One region of the Pseudomonas kurunegalensis genome, then DNA from elsewhere that is predicted to be linked to it. Evidence: riboswitches for the same ligand, from Rfam matches in the RefSeq annotation. Region 1 holds a riboswitch; the other holds the start of a gene.
The links. Region 1 has a riboswitch for thiamine pyrophosphate ahead of QQ992_RS13120 (TenA family protein). Riboswitches for the same ligand answer to the same signal wherever they lie in the genome.
Positions count from the first base shown of each region.

Region 2: it holds a riboswitch for thiamine pyrophosphate, as region 1 does, so the genes downstream of both, thiC (phosphomethylpyrimidine synthase ThiC) here and QQ992_RS13120 (TenA family protein) in region 1, are expected to answer to the same signal.

Region 1 is NZ_CP127871.1:2,938,986-2,943,406, forward strand. It holds gene codA (cytosine deaminase) at 1-259, opposite strand, end outside; gene tenA (thiaminase II) at 348-1,010, opposite strand; gene QQ992_RS13120 (TenA family protein) at 1,007-1,654, opposite strand; TPP riboswitch at 1,733-1,847, opposite strand; gene QQ992_RS13125 (Ig-like domain-containing protein) at 2,098-4,421, shown strand, end outside.
Region 2 is NZ_CP127871.1:5,597,036-5,601,456, reverse strand. It holds gene waaA (lipid IV(A) 3-deoxy-D-manno-octulosonic acid transferase) at 1-558, shown strand, start outside; gene QQ992_RS25560 (TolC family outer membrane protein) at 717-2,153, opposite strand; TPP riboswitch at 2,314-2,420, shown strand; gene thiC (phosphomethylpyrimidine synthase ThiC) at 2,575-4,421, shown strand, end outside.

The DNA of each region.
Region 1 (4,421 bases):
GCTCGGCCCAGCGCTCGATGCCTTCGAACAACGTGCCGCTCATGTTCCACTTCGGCTCGCCAGCGGTCAGGGTGGCATCCAGATGAATGTGCGGTTCCACAAAGGGTGCCACCACCAGGTTTTGCCCGGCATCAAGGTCATCGGTAGCAACGGGTGCCACTACCTCGGCCTGGGGCACGATGGTGGCAATGCGCTCGCCGCTCAGTTCGATGCGGTACAAACCGGGCTTGCCGCGCAAGCGTGCATTGATAATGTTCATGCTGTTACTCCTTGGGCTCGCTTATCGCCGCTACCTGCATAGTGGTCGAGCCCAAGGGTATCCGCCAGTGCCTGGCGCAGGTATCGATTTACTGGCTGTCCAGCCCCATCTGCCAGAAATCAGCCTCCAGGCTGGACGCCTGCCCGAAAATCCCCACCAGGTCTGCGAAGCGCTGTTCGGTCATGCTCCGCGCTGCCAGTTCATCCAGGTGCTTGCGCGCCGCCGCCGCCACCCCTTGGTAGCCCTCGCCGGCGTACTCGCCAATCCACTCGCGGTACGGGTGGTTGCTCAAGTCGCCAATCCGCTCGGCCAGGGTACGGCCGATCTCGGCATAGCCGATCACGCACGGTGCCAGCGCCACATGCAGCTCCAGCAGGTCGCCGGCGGCGCCACAGTCCAGCACGTAGCGGGTATAGGCCACGGTAGCCTGGTGCTCTGGCGCCGCCTCGATATCGGCCTGGGTCAGCCCCCAGCGCGCGCACAGACGCAGATGCAGTTCGGTTTCATCCAGAATCGCTGCCAGCCCGGCCTGCGCGGCGCGTATGTCCGCCGGGCGGCGGCTTTTATAGGCGGCCAACGCCCAGGCACGGGCGAACTGGATAAGGAACAGGTAATCCTGCACCAGGTAAGTCCGGAACGCGTCCTCACTCAACGTGCCCTCGCCCATCTGCCGCACAAAGTCATGGTCGACGTAGCTGTTCCACTGTTGGGTCGCGGCAGCCTTGAGGCGCTCGAAGATATCCATGCTCACTTGCCCTCCGGGTAGACGGCATCGAAGAAGGCCAGCTCCAGCTCGACGGTGCGTTGGTAGAAATCACTGGCCAGTGCGGCTTCCTGCGGGCCGACGCGGTCCAGCTCGGCTTGCAGGAAGGCAACGAAGGCCTGGAAGTCCGGGTTGTCGTGAAGGGTGATCCACTCGGCATGAACGAAGTTGTCCGGCATCGGTTTCGGCGCCTTCAGTGCCCAGTCCAGGTACAGGCCTTCGGCAACGTTGAGCACCGCCAGCGCCGCCGCATAGGAGCGGGTGGCTGCCGCTTCGCGCATGATCGCCTTGAAACCTGCGGTTGGCGCAGTGTCGGCCGGTTCAGTGCGCTGCGCCGGGCTTACATCCAGGGCCTCGAAAGCGCGCAGGAAGTAGGTGTTCTCGTCACTGGAGATCATCCCGGCGAAACGGCCGAAGCGCAGGCGAGCCTCGAACGTGTCAGCGGTAGCGATGGCCGCGCCCAGCAAGGTCAGGAAGCTGTCGAGGAAACGGTGGTCCTGCACCAAGTAGTCGACCATGATCGGGGCCGGCAGGCTGCCGTCGCACAATTGGGTCACGAAACGGTGGCCAACGGCCGCCGACCAGGTCGGCTCGCTTTGGCGGCGCAGGGACTGGCTGAAACGTTCGGTCATGTTGCTGTCCTTGACGGGGGTGACAGCGAGACCTTGGCGGTGAGCATGGACGGGCCTCGCAGTGAGACCGGCAAAAAGGCAGGTTACGAATCCCATCCCTTCGCCGGCATGATCCGGATCAGGTTCGAAGGGTCACCGCGCTGCAACGTTCAGCGGTTTCTCAGCCCGTTGCCGGGCTCCCCTTGGTGGCGTTCAGGTATACCCCAGGGCGCGGGTGCTGTCACTACCCACTGCACCCAATGTGTGGGTAATGGGGGCCCGCTACTGGGGGAACATCCCCATTTTTGACGCCCCGTTATTTAGCGCACATCAGGTACTACAAGGAATTGTTTAACAAAGCATTACTGAATTTTCAGTTGGCACAGCGGTTGCTCAAGGCCATATACCGGGCAAAACGCCATTGAAGGCAGTACGCCATACAGCCGCGAGCGAGGCATAAGGCAATGAAAACACCTGCCGTGATCCACCCTGCTAGGCATGCATTCCAGCTGTCCACCGTCACCGCGCTGATGCTCAGCCTCGGGCTGATCACGGTTACAGCGGCCCCCCTCGACGATAACAGCCCGCCGCCGCCAACCGACCCTTCCGCCTACACCGACCAGCCGGCCGACCCGACCCCGGCCCTGCTAAACCTGGAGACCCTGCCAGAAGCCAACCGGGGCTCGCTGGAGCTGACCAATGGTGTGTATGGCGACCGCAACACGGTGCGCACCGACAACGTGCTACCGCCAGCCCTGCAAACCTCGGACAGGTACCCCACCAACGGCAAACCCAGCCCGTTGTTCGGTGCGCAGCCGTTTACCCAGCAATTGCTGCTGTTCGAAGAATTCGGCACAGAAAAACTCGACCCCACCCTGCCGCCGCCCAGCCTGACCTTCCCGGTCCCCACCTTGGGCGCTGCACCCGCGCAGGACCCTAACGTAGTGGCGCGCAGTGGTCCCAGTGGCACTGCCCTGGAGGCCTTCCTCAAGCAGCCGGGCCTGTACCCGTTCCCGACCCAGTTTTCCAATGTGCTGGACCGCAACCCGTGGAAGGCGCAGATCGAAATGTTCCTCAACCGCCAGCCCGTTGGCTCCCCAGCCGAAGGCCGTCCACCAGGAAAAGGCTGGTCACACCAGCGCTGGAACGAGTTTTACCCGCAGACTGCGTTCAAGACCGCGCAAGCCGGTGCGCGCATCAACCAGGGCCTGCGCGACCGCAAGCAACTGCACAACTATGCGGTCGGTGAATTTGCCCCGGGCGGGCTGTACTACCAGACCTCCGACATCCCGACCACGCTGGGCACCACCAAGGGCATCGACACCCGCTTCCACCCGAACATGCCGCTGCAGAACCACAAGTCGCTGTGGACGTTCGATGGCACCTTCCCGGTCAAGTTGCTGATGGTGCGCTATGGCCAGCCAGTGCTGATGCGTCATTACAACGCCCTGCCGATCGACCCTTCGGCCAACGGCGGTTTTGGCTTGCACACCATCTCGACCCACGAGCACAACGGCCACTCCCCGGCCGAAAGCGACGGCTTTGCCAACGCCTACTTCTTCCCTGGCCAGTACTATGACTACCGTTGGCCGGTGCAGCTGGCCGGCTACGACACCATCAACACCCGTGCACAAGACCCGCGTGCCGCGTTCCCTTGCTCACCGGGTGAAACCCTGTTCGTCAATGACGGCTCGCCAGGGCTGAAAACCTGCCAGAACGGCAGCATCAAGATTCGCGGCGACTGGCGCGAAACCATGAGCACCCACTGGTTCCACGACCACATGATGGATTTCACGGCGCAGAACGTCTACAAGGGCAACGCCGTGATGATGAACTACTACAGCGCCCTGGACCGCGGCAACGAGGCCCTGCAGGATGGCGTGAACCTGCGCTTCCCCAGCGGTTCGGGCATGCCTTGGGGCAACCGCGACTACGACGTCAACCTGGTGATGGCCGACAAGGCGTGGGATGCCAACGGCCAACTGTGGTTCAACCCGTTCAACACCGATGGCTTCCTTGGCGACCAGATGCTGGTCAACTGGCAGTACCAGCCCAAGCTCAAGGTGCGCGCGCGCAGTTACCGCTTCCGTCTGCTCAATGGCTCGGTATCCCGCTACTTCAAGTTCGCAGTCGTGCGTGAAATTGCCGGCACCACCGGCGAATTCAAGGGGCCGGCCGGTTCCAACGTGTCGTATGCGCGGGTGCCGTTCCACATGATCGCCAACGACGGCAACATCATGGAGCATGCCGTGCCATTCGACGGCACCATGGACCTCAACGGTGACGGCAACCTGCAGGACAACAACGGTATCCTGCCGTTGCAAGGTATCGCCGAGCGCTACGACATCATCATCAACTTCGCCAAGAACGGCATCAAGGTGGGCGACAAGCTGTACTTCGTCAACATTGAGGAACACCGCACCGGCAAGGGCCCGGAAGGTGCCATTTCGCTGGCCGACGTGCTGTCGGAGAAATACAAGGCCGTCATCAAGCAGACCAGCAAAGGCCCGCAGTGGGATAACGGCGACCCGCTGGTCGGCAAGTTCCTGCAGTTGATCGTGCAGCCCTACAGCGGCCAGGACGTGAGCATGGACCCGGTTGCCTACGAACCGGCCAAACCAGGCAAGGCCGCAGGCCTGAAGATGCTGCCGCTGCCCATTGACCGCAACTCGGCCGCCGACCAGGCCAGGATCAAGGATGCCCGCCACCGCGAGTTCATCTTTGGTCGCTCCGACGGCACCGACACCACCCCCTGGACCATCAAGACCGATGGCGGCTTCGGCTACAG
Region 2 (4,421 bases), 2.7 Mb from region 1:
ATTGCGGCCAGTACCCATGAAGGCGAGGATGCGCTGATTTTGCAGGCGCACCGGCAGTTGTTACAGGTGCATGGCGATGCGTTGCTGATCCTGGTGCCGCGCCATCCCGAGCGATTCAATGCGGTACATGTGCTGTGCAGCGAGCAATTCGCTACCGTGCGGCGCTCTGCTGGCACGCCCGTCGATGCGCAAACCCAGGTATTGCTTGGCGATACGATGGGTGAGTTGTTGTTCCTGTATGCGCTGGCCGACATTGCCTTTGTCGGTGGCAGCCTGGTGGCGACGGGTGGGCATAACCCGCTGGAGCCGGCAGCGCTGGCGTTGCCGGTGCTGATGGGGCCGCATGTGTTCAACTTCCTTGAGATCAGCGCGATGCTGCGTGAGGCGGGGGCGTTGCAGCAGGTGGACGATGCCGATGGGTTGGCCGGGGCGGTGCGTAGGCTGGTCGAGCTGCCTCAGGATGCGCAGCGCATGGGTGAGGCGGGCAGGGCGGTGATGCGGGCCAATCAGGGAGCATTGCAGCGTTTGCTCGATGGGCTGGGTGCGCTTATCCGCTGATCTTCGCAGCGATGCGATCCCTGTAGGAGCGGCCTTGTGTCGCGAAAGGGGGGCGAAGCGCCCCCGGGATCTTCGCATAACTGCAAGATTGCCGGGGCCGCTGTGCGGCCCTTTCGCGACACAAGGCCGCTCCTACACTGTCCGCGTGCTCCCTGAGTTCAAGGACGACGCTCGAAGTTCTTGGCGGCGGCTGCCGCCAGGTCCGGTGGCAGGAAGTCCTTGTCCGGGTTGTAGTCCGGCTTCAGGTAGCGCTTGAGGTCCGCCAGGTCCTGTGGGCTCAAGGTGCCGGCCGCCTGCTTCAGGCTCAGGTTGTCGAGGATGTAGTCATAGCGGCTGTTGTTGTAATCCCTCACCGAGGTGTACAGCTGGCGCTGGGCATCGAGCACGTCGACGATGTTGCGGGTACCCACCTGGTAACCGATTTCAGTGGCTTCCAACGCACTCTGGTTGGAGATGATCGACTGCTTGCGCGCCTGCACCTGTTCTACGTCGGTGTTCACCGCGCGGTGCAGGTTGCGGGTGTTTTCCACCACCTGGCGGCGCAGGCTTTCGCGCTGCTGCTCGCTTTGGCTCAGGCGCTGGTAAGCCTCGCGTACTTGCGAGCTGGTCAGGCCGCCGCTGTAGATCGGGATGTTCAGTTGCAGGCCGACGCTGGTCTGCTCGACGTCGCCACCATAACGCACGTTCTGCTGCGGCGCCGGGTTGGTGAAACCGAGGCTGTCGTTGTCACCCTTCTGGTACTTGGCCACTGCATCCAGGGTTGGCGCATGGCCGGCCTTGCGCTGGCGCAGGGTTTCTTCAGCGGCGGACACCGCGTAGTTGGTGGCCAGCAGGTTGAGGTTCTGGCGCCCGGCAGTTTCGACCCAGGCCTTGGCGTCGTTGGGCGTTGGCACCTGCACCGGCAGGCTGTGCACCACACCTTGAATCGAGGTGTATTCACGGTTGGTCAGGGTGACCAGTGCTTCAAAGGCATCCTGTACCTGGCGCTCGGCAATGATCCGGTTGGCCCGGGCCGTGTCGTAGCTGGCCTGGGACTGCAGCACGTCGGTCTTGTCCGACAGGCCCACATCGAAACGCTCGTTGGACTGGTCGAGCTGGCGCTTGAACGCGGCCTCTTCGGCCTTGGTGGCGGCCAGGTTGTCCTGGGCACGCAGCACGGCGAAGTAGTTCTGCGCAGTTTGCAGGATCAGGTTCTGTTCAGTGGCCGACAGCTCCAGCGCCGCCTGTTCGTTGACAGCCTCGGCTGCCTGCAACTGGAACCAGCGGTCGGCGCGGAAGATGGGCTGGGCCAGCGTCGCGCTCCATGAGTTACCGCTGCGATTGGAGGTGATGGAAGGCTCGTCCAGCTTGGTGCGGGTGTTCATCATCTCGGCGCCAGCCGACAGGTTGGGCAGCAACCCGGCGCGGGCCTGTGGCACCACTTCGCGGCGGGCGCCGTAATCGGCGCGGGCGGCGGCCAGGTCGGCGTTGTTGTCCACCGCTTCCTGGTAGACGCTGACCAGGTCGGTCTTCACTGTCGGGGGCACGTCCGCTGCCCAGACCACTCCGTTGGACGCACAAGACACGGCTATCGCCAGTGAGAGTTTGCGCAGCATAGAGGCAATCCTTGTACGAAATTTAATTACTGAACTGTTGAGTATCGGATGACGGGCCAGTGTAGTGCCATGCGCCCCCGGCAACAATCGCCTGGTGTGCCTTTCATCAACCGCGCATTTACCCGCTTGGCTTTGCCGACCACTCCAGTCTAGACTGCGCATGTTCTTGTCGGGGTGCCTTGAAGCAAAGGCTGAGATCGCAGAGGTGCGGATCCCGTTGAACCTGATCAGGTTAGCGCCTGCGTAGGGAACAAGATTGCTCGCCTTCCCGGGGAGCCTCTTGTGCCAGGTCCGGGAATGTCGCAGCTGCATGCAGCTTCAGGCACCCCCATATCCGGCACTGCACCCATCATGGGTGCGTCCGCGCCATTCAGGTTCACCCCGACATTCCACTGCTAGGAAGCCGTCTGGAGAGCCTGTGATGACCAAACAAGAAAAAGCGATCAACCTCAGCGAATCGGCACAAGTCGATCAGCAGTCCGTGCAACCGTTCCCGCGTTCGCGCAAGGTGTATGTCGAAGGCTCGCGCCCGGACATCCGCGTGCCCATGCGTGAAATCAGCCTGGACGACACCCCGACCGATTTCGGTGGCGAAACCAATGCCCCGGTGCTGGTCTACGACACCTCTGGCCCGTACACCGACCCCAACGTGATCATCGACGTGCGCAAGGGCCTGGCCGATGTGCGTTCGGCGTGGATCGACGCCCGTGGTGACACCGAGCGCCTGGACGGCCTGAGCTCCGATTTCGGCCAGCAGCGCCTGAACGATGCCGAACTGGCCAAGCTGCGCTTTGCCCACGTGCGCAACCCGCGCCGCGCCAAGGCCGGCGCCAACGTCTCGCAGATGCACTATGCCCGCCAGGGCATCATCACCGCCGAGATGGAATACGTGGCCATCCGCGAAAACATGAAGCTGCAAGAGGCCCGCGCCGCCGGCCTGCTGAAAGAGCAGCACGCCGGCCACAGCTTCGGCGCCAACATCCCGAAAGAAATCACCCCCGAATTCGTCCGCCAGGAAATCGCCCGTGGCCGCGCGATCATCCCGGCCAACATCAACCACCCGGAAGTGGAGCCGATGATCATCGGCCGCAACTTCCTGGTGAAGATCAACGGCAACATCGGCAACAGCGCCCTGGGTTCCTCGATCGAGGAAGAAGTGGCCAAGCTGACCTGGGGCATCCGCTGGGGTTCGGACACGGTCATGGACCTGTCCACCGGCAAGCACATCCACGAAACCCGCGAGTGGATCATCCGCAACTCGCCGGTGCCGATCGGTACCGTGCCAATCTACCAGGCGCTGGAAAAGGTCAACGGCGTGGCCGAAGACCTGACCTGGGAGCTGTTCCGCGACACCCTGATCGAGCAGGCCGAACAGGGCGTGGACTACTTCACCATCCACGCCGGCGTGCTGCTGCGCTATGTGCCGCTGACCGCCAAACGTGTTACCGGCATCGTCAGCCGTGGTGGCTCGATCATGGCCAAGTGGTGCCTGGCGCACCACAAGGAAAACTTCCTGTACACGCACTTCGACGAGATCTGCGAAATCATGAAGGCCTACGACGTCAGCTTCTCGCTGGGTGACGGCCTGCGCCCTGGCTCGATTGCCGACGCCAACGACGCCGCGCAGTTCGGTGAGCTGGAAACCCTCGGCGAGCTGACCAAGATCGCCTGGAAGCACGATGTGCAGTGCATGATCGAAGGCCCAGGCCACGTACCGATGCAGTTGATCAAGGAGAACATGGACAAGCAGCTGGAGTGCTGCGACGAGGCGCCGTTCTACACCCTCGGCCCGCTGACCACCGACATTGCACCGGGTTACGACCACATCACCTCGGGCATTGGTGCGGCGATGATCGGCTGGTTCGGTTGCGCCATGCTCTGCTACGTCACGCCCAAGGAGCACCTGGGCCTGCCGAACAAGGACGACGTGAAAACCGGCATCATCACCTACAAGATCGCCGCGCACGCCGCCGACCTTGCCAAGGGCCACCCGGGCGCGCAGATTCGTGACAACGCCTTGTCCAAGGCGCGCTTCGAGTTCCGTTGGGAAGACCAGTTCAACCTGGGCCTGGACCCGGATACTGCCCGTGCCTTCCACGACGAGACCCTGCCGAAGGAATCGGCCAAGGTCGCGCACTTCTGCTCGATGTGCGGGCCGAAGTTCTGCTCGATGAAGATCACCCAGGAAGTGCGTGAATACGCCGCCAGGATCGAGACCGTGGACGTGTCGGTCGAAGAAGGCATGCGCGAGCAGGCCGAGCGGTTCCG